One region of the Streptomyces sp. NTD91 genome, then DNA from elsewhere that is predicted to be linked to it. Evidence: riboswitches for the same ligand, from Rfam matches in the RefSeq annotation. Region 1 holds a riboswitch; the other holds the start of a gene.
What was found. Region 1 has a riboswitch for cyclic di-AMP ahead of AC5WRT_RS25550 (transglycosylase SLT domain-containing protein). Riboswitches for the same ligand answer to the same signal wherever they lie in the genome.
Positions count from the first base shown of each region.

Region 2: another riboswitch for cyclic di-AMP. It lies ahead of AC5WRT_RS10860 (C40 family peptidase); the one in region 1 lies ahead of AC5WRT_RS25550 (transglycosylase SLT domain-containing protein).

Region 1 covers NZ_JCAJZW010000028.1:7,014-16,858, forward strand. The annotation lists gene AC5WRT_RS25535 (ABC transporter ATP-binding protein) at 1-105, opposite strand, end outside; gene AC5WRT_RS25540 (LolA family protein) at 175-1,404, opposite strand; gene AC5WRT_RS25545 (polyprenyl synthetase family protein) at 1,780-2,790, opposite strand; cyclic di-AMP (ydaO/yuaA leader) riboswitch at 3,404-3,579, shown strand; gene AC5WRT_RS25550 (transglycosylase SLT domain-containing protein) at 3,583-4,071, shown strand; gene AC5WRT_RS25555 (HAD family hydrolase) at 4,292-5,104, opposite strand; gene AC5WRT_RS25560 (FAD-dependent oxidoreductase) at 5,242-6,444, opposite strand; gene AC5WRT_RS25565 (carboxylate--amine ligase) at 6,490-7,734, opposite strand; gene fahA (fumarylacetoacetase) at 8,051-9,268, shown strand; gene AC5WRT_RS25575 (M56 family metallopeptidase) at 9,760-9,845, shown strand, end outside.
Region 2 covers NZ_JCAJZW010000007.1:118,431-126,844, forward strand. The annotation lists gene bioD (dethiobiotin synthase) at 1-426, opposite strand, end outside; gene AC5WRT_RS10825 (adenosylmethionine--8-amino-7-oxononanoate transaminase) at 428-1,726, opposite strand; gene bioB (biotin synthase BioB) at 1,719-2,930, opposite strand; gene AC5WRT_RS10835 (8-amino-7-oxononanoate synthase) at 3,078-4,205, shown strand; gene AC5WRT_RS10840 (DUF397 domain-containing protein) at 4,297-4,518, opposite strand; gene AC5WRT_RS10845 (helix-turn-helix domain-containing protein) at 4,528-5,388, opposite strand; gene AC5WRT_RS10850 (ATP-binding protein) at 5,602-6,039, shown strand; gene AC5WRT_RS10855 (hypothetical protein) at 6,287-6,436, shown strand; gene AC5WRT_RS10860 (C40 family peptidase) at 6,443-6,916, opposite strand; cyclic di-AMP (ydaO/yuaA leader) riboswitch at 6,920-7,049, opposite strand; gene AC5WRT_RS10865 (hypothetical protein) at 7,512-7,817, opposite strand; gene AC5WRT_RS10870 (ATP-dependent Clp protease proteolytic subunit) at 7,825-8,414, opposite strand, start outside.

The DNA.
Region 1 (9,845 bases):
GCGCTTGGTCAGGCCGCGGCTGGCGATGACGCTCTCCTCCGGTTGCCCCGGGGCGCGCTCACCCGCTTCCCCCGCCTCCCGCTCCGTGGCGGACGGTCCGTCCATCGGCTCCCCCTCGATGCGATCGCTCTGCAGAGTCAACGCACGGTCACGGACGGTGGTGCCCGAAGCGGGTCACTTTCCCGCGTCGGCCGCCTTCACCAGGGCCTCCTTGGTGACCGCGCCGACGTACACCTTGCCGTCGTCGGTGATCAGGGCGTTGACCAGGCGGGTGGTGAAGACCGTGCCCTTGCCGAACTTGCCCGACACCTTGTCGCCCAGCGAGCCGAGGAAGCCGCCGAGGTCACCGGCCTTGGAGCCGGCCGGCAGACCGCCCTTGGCGCCGGTGTCGAAGGTGGCGATGGACGTCCAGCCCCTGCCGAGGACCTCGGAGCCGTTCGTTCCCTTGCCGAGGACCTCGGAGCCGTGCATTCCCTTGCCGAGGACCTTGCCGGACGCACGCTCGTGCTTCCCGGCCTCCGCACCCTGCTTCTGCTCCGTCACCTTCGCGCCCTTGGGCGGGGTGAAGTCGAAGGTGGAGGCGGCCGGCTTCGCGAAGGAGACCTGGGCGAAGCCCACGTCGAGGACGGCGGTGCCGCCGCTCTTCGGGGTGAGGGTGAACTTCAGCGGCATGCCGGTCCTGGAGTCGACGGCGATGCTGATCGCGCCGACGGTGGTGCCGGACTGCCGGGGCTTGATCAGCAGTTTGTAGGCGTCGCGGCCGGCGACCCGCTCGGTGCCGTCGACGGTGACGGACGTGGTGCCGTCCACCGACTTCAGCGCCTGGTCGGCGAAGTCCTTCGGCGTGGCCGGGGGCTCGGCCCGGTGCTCCTTGCCGGAGTCGGCCGAGGTGGTGTGGTAGACCTCGTTGCTCTTGCTGTCGTAGCCCCACACGTTCTTGCCGTTGTGGATGAGGCTGTACTCGGAGCCGCTCTCCAGCAGCGACAGCTTCTGCTTCTCCGGGCCGTCGGCGGCGACGCGCAGGGTGTGCGTGCCGGAGACCAGCTCGGTGAGCTTGGACTGCGGGTCGGCGGAGGAGCCGTCGCCGGAGCCCTTGGTGGCGCCGGAAGCCAGGCTGTTCTCCAGGCCACCGAGGTCGGGCAGGCCGAGGTCGGTGTCGATCCGCACGGTCCCGGACATCTGCTGCACGTCCGACTTGGCGATCTTCTCGATGAGCTGCTGCGCGGTGATCCTGGGCAGGTCGGGGTCGCCGGAGGCGGCGAGCGCCGGGACCAGACCGATCGTGGCCGCTGCCACGCCCACCACCGCGACCGGGACCGCGTAGCGGGCGGCCTTGCGGCGGCCGGCGTGCGCGTCCTCGTCCCGCGTGGCGTCCACTGCGTCGTCGGATTCGTACGGTGCCATGTCTGCCTTACCTCCGTCGTCGGCGGCGGCTGTCCTCATGCTGGTCCACCTGAGCCGCCATTCTCACCCGAATCGGTGAGGAGTGGTGATTTCCGTGGTTTCCATCTCACCAAATCGGCCGTGAGGAAGCGTCAGACCTCGGAGCCAACTCCGTGTACTCCTGCGGTATGACACGCAGAGGGAACCGGCTCCGCCGACCCGTAGGGGTCTCACCGGAACGGAGGGGGCCGTACGGGACGGGGAAGGCCGTACGGGCATGCGCAGAGGCGTACGAGGTCGCTCGGGGCGTGCCGGGGCCCGGGCCTGTGCGACAGTGGCCGGCCGCTGACGAGGCGTCGGACGGTGCGTGGCCGAAGGCCGGTGGGCGGGGCCGGGTCAGCCGGCGCGGTGGACCACCGCGTCGCACAGCTCCATCAGCGCCGCCTTCGCGTCGCACTCCCGCAGCGGGGCCAGCGCGGCGCGGGCCTCCTCCGCGTACCGGACGGTGTCCCGGCGGGCCTGTTCCAGCGCGGGGTGCGCGCGCAGCGCGGCCAGCGCCTCGGCGTGCCGGGCGTCGTCGCTGAGGTCGGAGTCCAGCAGCTCGCACAGGGCGACGTCCTCGGGCAGCCGGAGGCGGGCGGCGCGCTCGCGCAGCCGGAGCACGGGCAGCGTGGCGATGCCCTCGCGCAGGTCGGTGCCCGGGGTCTTGCCGGACTCGTGGGAGTCGGAGGCGATGTCCAGGACGTCGTCGGCGAGCTGGAAGGCGACCCCGAGCCGCTCGCCGTACTGGGTGAGCACGTCGACGACCGTCTCGTCGGCGCCCGACATCATCGCGCCGAACCGGCACGACACGGCCACCAGCGAGCCCGTCTTGCCGCCGAGCACGTCCAGGTAGTGCTCGACCGGGTCGCGGCCGTCCGTGGGGCCGGCGGTCTCCAGGATCTGGCCGGTGACCAGCCGTTCGAACGCGAGGGCCTGCACCCTGACGGCCTCGGGGCCGAGGTCCGCGAGGATCTGGGAGGCGCGGGCGAAGAGGAAGTCGCCGGTGAGGACCGCGACGGAGTTGCCCCAGCGGGTGTTGGCGCTGTCCACGCCGCGCCGCACGGCCGCCTCGTCCATGACGTCGTCGTGGTACAGCGTGGCCAGGTGCGTCAGCTCCACGACCACGGCCGACGGCACGATGCCCGGCGCATAGGGGTCGCCGAACCGGGCCGCGAGCATCACGAGCAGCGGCCGGAACCGCTTCCCGCCCGCTCGTACGAGGTGCTGCGCGGCCTCCGTGATGAACGGGACCTCGCTCTTGGTGGCCTCGAGCAAGCCTTCCTCGACAGCCGCCAATCCGGCCTGGACATCGGCTTCCAGAGCCTGGTCCCGCACGCTCAGCCCGAACGGCCCGACGACGGTCACGAGGGGTCTCCTGTCTGCTGGTGTCTGCTGGCGATCACACGGTTTGTCGATAGGTCGCTGCCATCACTCGAGTCAGCGTATCCGGTCCCTGTTCGATCGCTGATAGCGCCCACCGGTCCAGCGGGCGCTATCGGATCATGGTCGGTATGTTTTTGATCAAGTAGTAAGGACGGGCATTCATCGACTTAACAGGAACCCACGCGCTTTGTCGCGAACGACAGGCGGGCGGAGGCGACCCCGCGCACCCCCTCCGCGCCGCCGCGACCACCCACGACACCGACAGGTGCCGCGATCACTACGACAACGACGGGCACCATGCCACGGGTTCCACCGCGCGGCCGATCCACATGAATCCCCTATGCCGGATTTAGAGTACTTTGCTACTTCGTGAGTTGGGTCACGGACCGCCCCCCACCCCGGAGACCCGCCGAACGCCGTCCCTCCTTGCCCGGTAGGCCAGTTGAGATTGGCAACCGCAAAGGATCAAGTGCCTCATATAGCATTGATCAAGGTCAAATGGTGCGTTGTGTGATTCACGCACTTGTTTCCGGCATGTGCTCTCGCATACCTTCCCGGCCGTCGGGCGGACGCCGAATCCTGCCGCCGCCCGCGCACCCATCCACGGACCATTCGTACGGCAGGAGCGGGGGACCCAGGTAAGTCGCCGGACCGGTCGGCACGCACCGCACCGGTACGGCTGGGGGTGAAGCCGTGTCCCTTCCGGGCACGGCCGGGCACCTCGCCGCCCGAACCCGACAGCTCACCTCGCAGGCGTAGGAGAGGAACGTCCCCATGCCTGCTGCCGCTCGACATCGCCGCCCCTGCACCAACCGCCTCGCCCGTGTCCTCGCCCTCCTCGGTACCGGCGCCGCCGTACTCGCCCTGCCCCTCGTCGGCGCCACCAGCGCCTCGGCGGCCACCACGAGCACCACCCCGGCCGCCGGCACTCGCGCCGGGTATCCGGACAACCTCGACGGCTGGATCCGCGAGTCGCTCGCGATCATGGCCCAGAAGGGCATCCCGGGCACCTACAACGGTATTTACCGCAACATCATGCGTGAGTCCTCCGGCAACCCGAACGCCATCAACCTGTGGGACTCCAACGCCGCCGCCGGCATCCCGTCCAAGGGCCTGCTCCAGGTCATCGACCCCACCTTCCACGCGTACCACGTGGCCGGTACCGCCTCCAGTCCCTACGACCCGGTCGCCAACATCACCGCCGCCTGCAACTACGCCGCCGCACGCTACGGCTCGATCGACAACGTCAACAGCGCCTACTGACGGCCCACGGCCGCCCACGGGCCGCTCCCCGACGTCCCGCGCGTCCGGCCGTCGCCGGCCCCGCGGGCCGTCCCGGCATCGGCCGCCCGGCACGCTCCCCGAACCTGACGGACGGGGGGCGTACCGGGCGGCCGCCGGGCATCCGGCGAGCGTGCACCAGGCCATGCCGGCCTCCTCCGGACGGCCGCCTACTGATGTGCCGGTCAGTCGGTCCGCCGGGTCAGTGGACGGCAAACAGTCGTTCGAGGACCACGGCGACACCGTCGTTCTCGTTCGACAGGGTGATCTCGTCGGCCACCGCTTTGAGTTCGGGATGCGCGTTGGCCATGGCGACCCCGCGCCCCGCCCAGTCGAACATCGGGATGTCGTTGGGCATGTCGCCGAACGCCAGCGCCTCCCGCGCCGTGATCCCGAGCCGCTCGGCGGCCAGCGCGAGACCGGTCGCCTTGGTCACCCCGGACGGCTGCAGTTCCACGGTTCCCGGCCCGGACATGGTGACCGTGGCCAGCGAGCCCACCACCGTGCGCGCGGCGGCCGCCAACTCGTCGTCGGACAGGTCGGCATGGCGCAGCAGCACCTTGCTGATCGGCGCGGACCACAGGTCGTCGCGCCGGTCGACCCGCTCCGCCGGCAGGGTCGGGTGCGGCATCCGGTACCCGGGCTCGATGAGCGTGAGCCCCTCCACGCCGTCCTGGTCGACGGCCGCGTAGACCTCCCCCACCTCGGCCTCGATCTTGCCGAGCGCCGTCTCTGCCAGTTCCCGGTCCAGCCGGACCGACCACAGCAGCCGGCCGGTCCCGGCGTCGTAGACCTGTGCCCCCTGTCCGCACACCGCGAGCCCCGTGCAGCCGAGGCGCGCGAGCAGGGGCCGTACCCGCGGGACCGGGCGGCCCGTCACCACCAGGTGCCGGACACCGGCCCGCGCCACCCGCGCGAGCGCGGCGAACGACCGGTCGGAGACCGTGTCGTCGCCGCGCAACAGCGTTCCGTCCAGGTCGGTGGCGATCAGTGCGTACGCGGGGGAGGCTGCCATGATCAGAGAATACGGACACCGCGCCTCCTCGACTCACCTTGCCGTCCTGCGCACTTACGTACTGATCGGCCCCAAGTGGTGCCCGGTGGCTGCCTCATGGTGACAATGGCCCGGTTCGCGGGGCCGAAGCGCCCGCGTCAGCCGTGGGCCGCCGCCAGGTGTTTCGCCAGGCGCGGGGAGGCGAACTCCGTACCGCAGACGAAACGCATCACCGGGCCGTACGACGACGCGGCCGGCAGGCCGGTGAAGTACAGGCCGGGGACGGACGACACGAAACCGGCGCCGAGCCTCGGGGCGCCGCGGCTCACCGCGAGCCGGGTGCGCAGCCCATGGCCGAGGAAGTCCATCGCAGCGATGTCGACGCGGTAGCCGGTCGCGGCGATGACATGGTCGGCGGTGAGCCGCTCGGTGCGCCCGCCGTGGGTGCGGACGGTGAGGACGGGGTTGCCGTCCGGCGCCTCGGCGGCCACGACCCGCTCCACGTCGTGCACCTGTACGGCGCTCTCGAAGCGCTCGCGCAGCCACCAGGCGCCGAGTGGTCCGAGGACCCGGCGGACCAGGAAGTGCCGGGTGGCCTCGGGCAGGTAACGGTAGGGGTGCGGGTAGTAGCTGAAGGCCCACAGCGACCAGGCGCGGCCGAACGGGGACTCGGGACGCAGTCTCGGCTGTTCCCAGGGCGGGGCGCCGAAGGCGACCCGGCCACGGCCGCGAGCGACGACACGCACGCGTGCCCCCGCCTCGGCCGCGAGCGCCGCCGTCTCCAGCGCGGACTGGCCGGCGCCGATCACGATCAGTTCCTGGCGGGCGAAACGGCTCAGGTCGTGGTGCTGGGAGCTGTGCGAGACCGCAGCGGTGGGCGCCGGTCCGTCGGTGGCGGCTCCCGCGAGTTCCGCCGGCAGGTGCGCCAGGCCCGACAGCCCGGTGGCGACGACGACCGCGCGCGCGGTGAACATCTCGCCCGAGTCCAGTTTCAGTTCGAAGCCGCCGCTCGTGTCGCGGTCCACGGAGACGACCCGCACAGCCTCCAGGCCGGGGGCCAGCTTCTGCTGGAACCACTCGCCGTAGGCGATGAACGTCTCCACCGGGATGATGTCCTCGTCGGTCACCAGGCGGCGGATCCCGGCCGCGTCGCAGTAGTCGGCGAGGGCGTGGCCGGGCTGCGGGCAGTCGAAGTTCGAGGCAGCGGGCGTGGACTTCAGGAGCATGCCCTCGGGCATGTGGTCGCGCCAGCTGACCATGGGGTCGCCGAAGACGCGGACGGGGATGCCGCGCGCCCGCAGGTGGGCGGCGGTGGACAGGCCGAACGGCCCGGCCCCGATCACTGCAACCGGTCGAGTCACGAAGTCCCTCCCCAGGACACGGTGTGCCACGCGTGGTGGCCTTGCCTACTTCGTGGAGGTGCTGCTGCCGCGGCGATTGGTCCGCCACAGCTGATAGAGGTGCTTCGCGCCCGGGCGCACGAAGCGTGCCAGCATCGTGAGGAACGGCAGCGGGTCGTCACCCGCGAACCAGGCCAGCTCCGTCCCGCTCGCCTTCGCCGGCGCGTGCGGCGTCGTGTAACCGCTGCGGCGGTAGGCGAGGAGGGCGGGCAGATCGATGTTCTCCACGATGTAACGGTGGCCGGCCCTCTGTTCCCCCTCCGGAACGGAACGGCCCGTCAGGTTCAGATGCATCGCGCGTACGACGTCCACACCCGACTCGTTCTCGAACAGCCGGAACTGGGCGCCCATGCGCGGGTTGAAGTCGAGGAGCTTGTACTGTCCGTCGCGCCGGTCGAAGCGCAGGTCGAGGTCGATGATGCCGCTGTAGCCGATCTGTTTGACGAAACGCGCGGCGAGGTCGGTGAGTTCGGGGTTGTCGACGACGTACGCGTTCGCCGTCATGCCGGCGTGCGGCGGCCACGAGCGCACCTTGACGCCGGTGAACAGCGCGAGCGGACTGGAGTCCTGGTCGAAGCAGGCGTGCACGATCCAGTCCTCGGCCTCCTCGCGTGGCAGGTACTCCTGGAGGATCACGCCGGGTGCCTCGCCCCAGTCACGCGCGAGGGAGAGCAGCCCCGCGCGCGTGGCGATCCTCGTGGTGCCGTTGACAGCGGGCTTGCTGCGCCGGACGAACGCCTCCCGGTTCTTCGCCACCACCGGGAAGCAGGCCGTGTCGGCGAAGGCGACGATGTCCTCGTACGACTTCGGGAACGCCGATGCGGGACTCGCCAGGCCGTGTTCCACGCACAGTTCGTGCAGGCCCTGCTTGCTGGCGAGCCGGCGCGGCAGCCCGGGGTCGACGCGTGGGAAGAGAAAGGAACCGGCCAGCTCGTCCTGGTGCTCGGCGATCAGTACGGCGGCCTCCTCGTCCGTGGGGACGAGGACGGCGGGGCGGCCGATGCGGCGGCCGACGCGCAGCAGACCTTCGACCAGGTGAGCGGGGTCCTCCGCGCCGGTCGTCGGCCACACGAAGGCCTTCTTCAGATAGCGCGAGGAGGCCGCGGGCGTGTACGCGTCCTCCGTGATGGCGTACATGGGCACGCCGAGCCGGCCCAGGCTGCGGATCGCGCCGACGCCGCCGTGGTGCAGCGGATAGTCGCCGAACTTGACGATCAGTCCCGGCACGTCCCGGTCCGCCTGGAACGGCACACCGACGGTGTCTCCGGCCACGGGTCCCCCCACGTGTCCCCCCATTGGAACGGACCCACCCCGTCCGTGTCCCCAAAGGACGCTAAGCCGGAATTGCCGCCTCCGACAAGGTCCATTCGGACATTGCGAACTCTTTAGGCAGGGTGCGGGCAACCTTTCGAAGCCTCCCCGGCACACATCTTCCGGACACTTCTCCGGCACTGCTCGGGGCGCGGCATGAGGCTCTGCCCAAGACAGGCATCACGGCCGTAACGTGGGGCGCGACCACATGGAACGAGCGCCATGCACGGCCCGGATGAGAGTGAGGCAGCACCCCATGCCCCCCTTCGACGTCCCCGAGGGCGACCCCTTCGGCCCGCACAACCTTCCCTATGGCGTGTTCTCGCCCTCCGACAGCACGGAGCGCAGGGTCGGGGTCCGGCTCGGGGACCAGGTCCTCGACACGAGCGCCGCGGCCGCCGCCCTGGGCTCGCCGCACCACGCGCTGCTCGCGCGGCCCACCCTCAACGCGCTGCTGGCCGCCGGCCGCCCGGTCTGGTCCGAGGTACGGCGCGCGATCACGGACTGGGTCACCGACCCCGCGCACCGCGAGACCGTCGAGCCGCTGTTCCACCCCCTGTCCGAGGTGACCCTGCACCTGCCCTTCGAGGTGGCGGACTACGTCGACTTCTACTCCTCGGAGAATCACGCCCGCAACGTCGGCCGGATCTTCCGCCCGGACGCCGAGGACTCCCTCACCCCCAACTGGAAGCACCTGCCGATCGGTTACCACGGCCGCTCCGGCACGGTCGTCGTGTCGGGCACGGATGTCGTACGGCCGTCCGGGCAGCGCAAGTCCCCGTCAGACCCGGCACCCGTCTTCGGCCCGTCGATCCGGCTGGACATCGAGGCCGAGGTCGGCTTCGTCGTGGGCGTGCCGTCGACGCTGGGCAGCCCGGTGCCGCTGGAAGGCTTCCGCGAGCACGTCTTCGGGCTGTGCCTGTTGAACGACTGGTCCGCACGGGACATCCAGGCCTGGGAGTACGTTCCCCTCGGCCCCTTCCTCGGCAAGTCGTTCGCGACCTCCGTGTCGGCGTGGATCACCCCGCTGGAGGCGCTGGAGCACGCGCGCGTGGCGCCTCCGGAGCGCACGCACCCCCTGCTGGCCTACCTGGACGACTCGGCACCGGGCATCGAACCCGGCGGATACGACCTGCGGATCTCCATCGCCGTCAACGGGCATGTGGTCTCCGAGCCGCCGTTCTCGACGATGTACTGGACCGCCGCCCAGCAACTCGCCCACATGACCGTGAACGGCGCCTCGCTGCGCACCGGCGATCTGTACGGCTCGGGCACGGTGAGCGGCCCCGAGGAGCGCCAGCGCGGCTCGCTGCTGGAGCTCACCTGGAACGGCCGGGACCCCCTCGACCTCCCGGACGGCAAACGTGCCTTCCTGGAGGACGGCGATGTGGTGACCCTCTCCGCCTGGGCCCCCGGCGCGAACGGGCTCCGTGTCGGCCTGGGGGAGGTCAGCGGGCGGATCGTGGCGGGGTGACGGGCAGCGGCGCTGCCCGAGCGGGGGCGCCGGCGTCCCGGTGATCCTGACACCGTCGGCGCTGCGCCCCCTGCCCGCCGCCCCCCTCCGGCTGTCCTCGCGCTCGAACCGTGCGGGGCGGCGGGTGCCCTGCCGCCGCCCTCCGGCTGTCCTCGCGCTCGAACCGTGCGGGGCGGCGGGTGCCCTGCGAGCCGCACCGCCGTCCGAAAGGACTGGGCCCCCGTGCCGCAGGGGCGGCAACCCGGGACCGGGGGCGCTGCGAAGCGCCGTCCGGGAGCGGCCGACGGGGCGCTTCCGGCCCCGGGAGGCGAGCACACCGACGCGAGGGAAACACGCGGACGGGAGCACGGAACGGATCGTCTCCGAGACCTGACTCTCGCCGCCTCCCACCGTCATACTGAGCGGACACGCACCACCCGACGCGCCCTCGGCGCATCGTCCGCACCACCTGACATCCGCACAACTCTCCGATCAGGAACCGGAGCCCCGGCATGACCGTCTGCCTGCTCCTGCTGAGCGTCGTCGCCCTGACGGCCGCCCTGCCGGCACCGCGCGCACTGACCCGTGCCGCATGGCC
Region 2 (8,414 bases), on a different contig from region 1:
GGCTTGGGCCACCACCAGAACCGGTGCGTCGAGCAGCCCCGCCACGTCGGCCAGGGTGCCGCCGTCAGCGTCGAAGCGGACCAGCAGTCCGCCCGCGCCCTCCACCAGCACCAGATCGTGCTCGGCGGCCAGCTTGGCGGCGCGGTCGGCCACCTCGCGCGGGTGCACCGGCGCCCTCCCGGCCCGCCGTGCGGCCGTGCCCGGCGCCAACGGCTCGGGATAGCGGGCCAGCTCGTCGGCCCTGACCGGTCCCGCGAGCCGCGCGACCTCGTCGGCGTCCCCGCGCTCGTCCGGCCGCACGCCCGTCTGCGCCGCCTTCAGCACGGCCACCGAACGCCCGGCCGCGAGCGCGGCGGCGGCGACGGCGGCCGTGGTGACGGTCTTGCCGACCTCCGTGCCCGTCCCCGTGATCACCAGTACCGTCATCTCATCCCTCCCGCGCCGCGGCGCACACCGCGCGCGCGATCCTCGCCACGTCCTCGTCCGACGTGATGTACGGCGGCATCGTGTAGACCAAGTCGCGGAAGGGCCGCAGCCACACGCCCGCCCGAACGGCCGCCGCGGTGGCCGCCGCCATGTCCACCTCGTGGTCGAGCTGGACGACGCCGATCGCGCCGAGGACGCGGACATCCCGTACGCCGGGCAGCTCACGGGCCGGCGCGAGACCCTCGCCCAGACCCTGTTCGATCCGCTTGACCTCGGCCCGCCAGTCCTGGCCCAGCAGCAGCTCGACGGAGGCGCAGCCCACGGCCGCCGCGAGCGGGTTGCCCATGAAGGTCGGGCCGTGCGCGAGCACCGGCACCTCGCCCCGCGAGATGCCCTCGGCGACCCGCGCGGTGCACAGCGTGGCGGCCAGCGTCAGATAGCCGCCGGTCAGCGCCTTGCCCACGCACATCACATCAGGAGCGACGCCCGCGTGCTCCGCCGCGAACAGCGCCCCGGTGCGGCCGAACCCGGTGGCGATCTCGTCGAACACCAGCAGCACGTCGTGCGCGTCGCACGCCTCGCGCAGCACCCGGAGGTAGGCGGGGGAGTGGAAGCGCATGCCGCCCGCGCCCTGCACGACCGGCTCCACGACGACCGCGGCCACCTCGTCCGCGTGACGGGCGATCAGCTCGCGCAGCTGGTCCGCGTACGACTCCTCGTACGCGGCCGGCGGCGCGTCGGCGAAGACCTGGCGCGGCAGCACGCCCGACCACAGGGCGTGCATCCCGCCCTCGGGGTCGCACACGGACATCGGATTCCAGGTGTCGCCGTGGTAGCCGCCCCGCCAGGTCAGCAGCCGCTGCTTGCCGGGCCGGCCGAGCGAGCGCCAGTACTGCAGGCACATCTTCACCGCGACCTCGACCGACACCGAACCGGAGTCGGCCAGGAAGACGTGCTCCAGTCCTTTCGGCGACATGTCGACAAGGTGCTTCGCGAGGCGGACGGCGGGCTCGTGGGTGAGTCCGCCGAACATCACGTGGCTCATCCGCCCGAGCTGGTCGCGCGCCGCCTCGTTGAGGACCGGGTGGTTGTAGCCGTGGATCGCCGACCACCACGACGACATGCCGTCCACGAGGTCGCCCGAGCCGTCGGCGAGACGCAGCCGGACACCGCTCGCCGACTCCACGACGAGCGGTTCGGCACGTCCGGGCATGGGGCCGTACGGATGCCACACGTGCCGCCGGTCCAGCTCCAGCAGGTCGGACAGGCTCAGGCGGGACGGAGCCGGCCGGTCAGGCATTGGGCGCGAGGTCCGTTCCGGCGCCCCGGCGGCGGACCGCCACCAGGTCGGTGCGCGGCTCCTGCGCGGCCGGTGCGACCGCCGTACCGCACACGCCGGCCGTCCCGCAGACGTCCGCGCCCTCGTGCGAGCCGCAGCCGTCGTGGGCGCCGCAACCCTCGTGCGAGCCGCAGACCGACCCGTGGCCGGCCGCCGCCCCGGTCCGGTGCTCCGGCAGCGTCACCTCGCCGGCGCCCTCCACCTCGAAGCCGGCGTCGGCGATCATCTCCAGGTCGGCCTTGCCCGCCTGGCCCTCGCTGGTCAGGTAGTCGCCGAGGAAGATGGAGTTGGCCAGGTGCAGCGCGAGGGGCTGCAGGGTGCGCAGATGGACCTCGCGGCCGCCCGCGATCCGGACCTCCACGTCCGGGCAGACGAACCGGACCATGGCGAGGATCCGCAGGCAGCGCTGCGGGGTGAGGTTCCACTCCTTGGCCAGCGGGGTGCCCTCGAACGGGATGAGGAAGTTCACCGGGACCGAGTCCGGGTCGAGTTCGCGCAGCGAGAAGACCACGTCGACCAGGTCCTCGTCGCTCTCACCCATGCCCGCGATCAGACCGGAGCAGGCGGACAGCCCGGCCGCGTGCGCCTTGTTCACCGTCTCCACCCGGTCGGCGTAGGTGTGGGTGGTGGTGATGTCGCCGTACGTGGACTCGGAGGTGTTGAGATTGTGGTTGTAGGCGTCCGCGCCCGCCTCGCGCAGCCGCTCGGCCTGGCCGTCGGAGAGCAGGCCGAGGCAGGCGCACACCTCGACGTGCTCGTTCTGCTCCTTGATGGTGCGGATGGTCTCCGAGACGCGGTCCACGTCCCGGTCGGTCGGGCCGCGTCCGCTGGCCACCAGGCAGACCCGCTTGGCGCCGCCCGCCAGACCCGCGGCGGCCGCCGCGGAGGCCTCGTCGGGCTTGAGCCAGGTGTACTTCAGGATGCCGGCCTTCGAGCCGAGCCGCTGGGAACAGTACGAGCAGTCCTCAGGGCACAGGCCCGACTTGAGGTTCACCAGATAGTTGAGTTTCACCCGTCGTCCGAACCAGTGCCGGCGCACCTTGCCGGCCGCGGCCACCACATCGAGCAGGTCGTCGTCGGAGGTGGCCAGAACGGCGAGCGCTTCCTCGCGGGTCGGCAGCTCGCGCCGAAGCCCCTTGTCCACCAGCGTGTTCAGCAGGTCCATGAGGTCCGATCCTGTCCTACCGGACCGCTCCGGGCCAAGGAGAGTTTGCACAACGGAGACGGTTCACCGTGTGGGTATTGCCACACCTCGGGTGACCCGTCGTGCCGCTAAGGTCTGTCCGCTACCTACAAAAGCACCGGAGGACCCATGGCGTTCGGCTGGATCGACGAGCAGGCCGAGGCGCGCCGCCGCGCCGGACTCGTGCGCACCCTGCGCCCGCGCCCCGCCGACTCGCCGCTGCTGGATCTGGCGAGCAACGACTACCTGGGCCTCGCCCACCACCCCGAGATCACCGAGGCCGCGGCCGCCGCCGCCCGGACCTGGGGCGGCGGCTCCACCGGCTCCCGGCTGGTCACCGGCACCACCGAACTGCACAGCGAGCTGGAACGCGAGCTGGCCGCCTTCTGCGGCTTCGAGGCGGCCCTGGTCTTCTCCTCCGGTTACGCCGCCAACCTGGCCGCGGTCACCGCGCTCGGCCCGCACGGCTCCTTGATCGTCTCCGACGCCGGCAACCACGCCTCCCTCATCGACGGCTGCAGGCTGGCCCGGGGCGAGCGGCAGGTCGTCGGGCACGCCGACCCGGAGGCGGTGCGCAAGGCGCTCGCCACCCACCAGGGGCCGGCCGTCGTCGTCTCGGACACCGTGTTCTCGGTCGACGGGGACGAGGCGCCACTGGCCGCGCTGGCCGCGGCGTGCCGGGAGCACGGCGCGGGTCTGGTCGTGGACGACGCACACGGGCTCGGGGTGCTGGGCGACGGCGGCAGGGGAGCGCCGTACGCGGCCGGGCTGGCCGGCGCCGCGGACGTGGTGGTCACGGCCACTCTCTCCAAGTCCCTGGGCAGTCAGGGCGGGGTGGTGCTCGGGCCGCGGCGGGTGATCGAGCACCTCGTCAACGCCGCCCGGACGTTCATCTTCGACACGGGGCTGGCACCCGCGGCGGCCGGCGCCGCGCTCGCTGCGCTGCGGCTGCTCGTCCGCGAACCCGAGCGCGCGGCGCGCGCCGGCGCGGTGGCCACGGAACTGCACGCACGGCTGACCGCCGCGGGTCTGGAAGCGGTGCCTCCGGACGCCGCGGTGGTCTCCGTGCGAGCCGCGTCCCCGGAACAGGCGGTGCGCTGGGCGGCCGACTGCCGGACCGCCGGTCTGGCCGTGGGCTGCTTCCGTCCTCCTTCCGTGCCCGACGGCATTTCACGGCTGCGGTTGACCGCCCGTGCGGACCTGTCCGGGGCCGAGATCGAACGCGCTGTACGAGTGATCGTCGAAACGCGACCATGAGTCGGCGTGACACGGCCGTGCTTCGCGTATGGATGATGGCGTGTGAGGGGTCCTGGGGTCGCTTCCGAGCACGTGTGCGATCGGGGGCGGTTCAGAGGGCGGTCAGGAAACCGGCCCAGCTGTCGGTGGAGAAGAGCAGCGCGGGTCCGGCCGGGCGCTTGGAGTCGCGCACGGCGAGCAGCCCGGCCCCGGGGCCGGAGCGCGGCCGGGCCGTCTCCACGCAGTTGTTGGCTCCCGTGCTGTAGCTGCTGCGCAGCCAGCGCACGTCGTGCAGGTCGGTACTGGCAGGGACGTTCCGAGGCAGGGCTGACATGGTGCCTCCTTACGCGCCGTCACCTATCCCGGCGATGTAATCCAACGTGTCCTCGGGTGAAAGGGCGTGCATCCGAAGGGTGTCGAAGGCCTCCGAGTAGGCCATGAGGTCTTCTTTCCGCTCCAGGTAGAGGCTACTCGTCAACTGGTCAAGAACAACCACGTCCAGATCGGAAGTGCTCGGAAATGAGAAAATAACGAAAGGCCCGGTGAGGCCGACATGCGCCCCGGCGTCGAACGGCAGTACCTGGAGACGGACTTGGGGAAGCCGGGCCGCCTCCGTCAGCCGCTCCAGCTGCCGGGCCATCACCTCGGGGCCGCCGACCTCGCGCCGCAGCACCGCCTCGTCCAGCACCGCGCTCAGCACCAGCGGGGGGTCGGCGCGCAGCACGTCCTGCCGGGCCAGCCGCACCTCCACCAGCGCGTCCAGGCCCTCCTCGTCCAGGTTCTTCACGGCCGCCCGGGTCACCGCGCGGGCGTACTCGGGGGTCTGCAGCAGGCCGGGCACGACCGTGGTCTCCAGGGTGCGCATCGCGCTCGCCTGCGACTCCAGGCTGATGAAGTCCCGGTACGTGGGCGGCAGCACCCCGCGGTAGGCGTGCCACCAGCGGTGCCGGCCGCCGGTGTCGTCGGAGCCCGCCAGCATCAGCAGAAGCTCGCGCAGTTGTCCGTCGTACACCTCGTAGGCGTCGAGGAGTAACCGCACATCCGCTGGTTTCACGCCGCTGGCACCGGTCTCGATACGACTGACCTTCGACTGGTGCCAGCCGACCAGCCGAGCCGCCTCACCGCTCGTGAGCCCGGCACCGGTACGCAGCGTGCGCAGTTCGGCACCCAGTTTGCGGCGGCGCACTGCCGGCCCGTTCTGCATGGGCTCCTCCTTACTCCTTCCGGACCGCCCGGATACGGTCTCGCGTAGGAGAGTTCACCGCTTCGAGCGACAGATATATGCATATCTTGGTGGATCGCTCCCCGTGACCGGCCCGGTGGTGGCAGGCTGACGAGCAAGCACCAGTCCGGGACCGTACTCGAACCATCCGCGCCGTGTCGGACTGCGGGCCCGTGGGAAAGGGACGACGTCGCCATGGCAGACCATCTGGAAGCATCCGTCACTCTGCCGAGCGATCCCGCCTCGGTCTCCGCGGCCCGCACGTATGTCGTGGGCACGCTCGCGGAGTGGGGCCTGCCGTCGGACACCGAGGTGGCCGACACAGTGCGACTCATCGTCTCCGAACTCGCCACGAACGCCGTACAGCACACCTTCGGTCAATCACCCACCTTCACGGTCGACATCGCCCTGGACTGCGACGAACACCTCCGCATCGGCGTGACGGACAGTCACCCGCGCTTCCCGAAGAGACTGCCCGCCGCCGTCCAGCAGGACAACGGGCGCGGCATGGTCATCATCCGCTGGCTCACCGCGGAGTGCGGCGGCAGGCTCCGTGTCCGCCCCACCCGTGAGGGCGGCAAGACGGTCTCCATCGAACTCCCCTGGATCGTCCCGGCGGAACGGTCCCACTAGGGCGTGTTTGGAAAGTGGCGTCGTCCGCCCGGAGGGCGGGGTCCGCGGCGTCTGGTGCGGTGCATCGCAAGGCGGAGGGTCGTCCTCGTACCGGGCGTACGTGGACGATCCCGACAACGCGGCGAGGTGCCGTGCCAGGCGTCGCGGACCAGACGGGACTTTCGAAACACGCCCTAGCCGGCCGACACGGCAACGGCAGCCTTCGGGCCGGGCCGGACGGGAGGTGTTGTTCTGGGGGAGGGCCGGTGTGGCGCCTGCGTGCTCCGTCGCCGTGCGCGCACACCGGGTCGGCTGCGCGCGCCGCCGGCCCCGGGCCGCCCGTGGGCTCCAGGCGGGCACCGGGGTGGCGCCGACGGTGCGCGGAGCGGCCCTGCTGCTGGAGCCGCTCCGGACCTGACAGGGGTCAGCTGACCCGGCCGTACCAGACGCTCCTGGTCCAGATCTTCTGGAGCCTCACCACGTCCCCGGTCCTCGGCGCGTGCCAGATCTTCCCGTGCCCGGCGTAGATGCCGACGTGGTAGACGTACGAGCCCGAGTGGAAGAACACCAGGTCACCGGCCCTGCGGCTGCCGGCGGAGATGTGGTGCGTCTTGTTGTACTGCGCGGCTGCGGTACGCGGCAGGCTCTTGCCCGCCTTCTTGAACGAGTAGAGCGTCAGCCCCGAGCAGTCGAACCTGCGCGGCCCGGTGGCCCCGTACTGGTACGGCGCCCCCTTCTTGGAGGCCGCGACCTGCAATGCCTTCGTCGCGAGGGTCGCTGCCGAGGCATCCGTGGCGAGGCCGGGGACCGCGATCGAGCCGCCGACGGCGGCGAGGGTGAGGGCCGAGGCCGTGCCGGCCCGGGCCATGAGCGACGGGACACGATTGAGCGCAGTCATGCGCAACCCTTCGTCAGCCGCCTGTGAAGGATGACCTGTCGGATTCGGGCTGGCGAAGTTGCCCGGCCGCGTTGCCGCGGCTTCACCCCAAGGGCTGCTCGTAACCTCCGCCCGGCTGCGGCGCACAGAGGGTTCTGTGACGCGCAGACGAACATCCGTTCCGGCGACCCGTCTTGCCTGGGTCCTCCACTCCTGCCGATCCACTCCTGTCGACCGGTCATCCGGGCGGCGGCAGGACTCGGCGTCCGCCCGGACCGCCCCGCCGCGGTGGCGGGGGCTTGTCGTCGGACGGGATCTTCGCCCACACCGGTCCGAAAATCCCAATGCATCCGGGAATTTGTGGCGTTGCTCACCACTCGCCCGTTCGGGTGGACCGGGCGATGTCGGACACCACGTCAGATCGCGGACGTAGCCCCGGACCTGGGACGATGCGCTTTCCCGCGAACTTCGGACCGGCGTGGAGCGCAAGTCGGGAGGCCCGGAGAACGAGGCGGATATACACCGGTCGGCGGTACGTCGTTCGGGCCGTTTCAACTCCCGTCCGGGCGGCACCCGTCGACACCCGGGTCCCGTCCGGCCGGGTCGGGCGTCCGGATCAGCCGCCGCCGTCCGGCGGGAGCGCGACGCGCGCGGTCCGGCGTTCACCGTCCAGCACCCGCAAAGCCCGTGCCAGCGTGTCCCCGTACAGCTCCGTCTCGCCCCGCCGGTGCATCAGCGCGAGGGCGTCACGCAGCTCTGCCGCCTTGCGCACCAGGGCCTGGGCCGCACGCAGTCCGCGATAGGTGTCGCCACCGTGCGCGGGATTGACCCGGCCCAGCAGGTCGGCGGCCTCCAGGTAACGGTCGATCAGGTCGCCCTCGGCGCGCGTGAGTGCGGGCAACGGCGGCAGGTCCGGAAGCATCGGCGGCTCACCTCGCGTCCGCTGCACCCGGGGTGCTCCGCCGGGTGGGCACGATGGCGTCCACCAGGCCGTAGGCCACCGCCGCGGGGGCGTCCAGGACGAGGTCCCGCTCCAGGTCGCGGTGGACCTGCTCGGCCCTGCGCCCGGTGTGCCGTACCAGCATCTCCTCCGTCAGCGCGCGGATCCGGGCCAGTTCCTCGGCCTGGATGAGCAGGTCGCTCGGCTGGCCCTGCACCGGCTCGGCGAGCTGGGGCTGCGAGAGCACCATGCGCGCGCCGGGCAGGGTGAACCGCTTGCCCGGCGCTCCGGCCGCGAGCAGCAGCGCGGCCTGGGAGGAGGCCTGGCCCAGGCAGTAGGTCGCCACGTCGCAACTGACGTAGCGCATGGTGTCGTACACCGATGTCAGCGCGCTGAACGTACCGCCGGGCGAGTTGACGTACAGCGTGATGTCCCGCTCCGGGGCCGTGTGTTCGAGGTACATCAGCTGCGCCATCACGTCGTTCGCGGCCGTGTCGTCCAGCGGGGTGCCGAGGAACACGATCCGGTCCTCGAACAGCCTGCCGTAGGGGTCGAGCGTGCGGACGGTGCCGCCGGCGC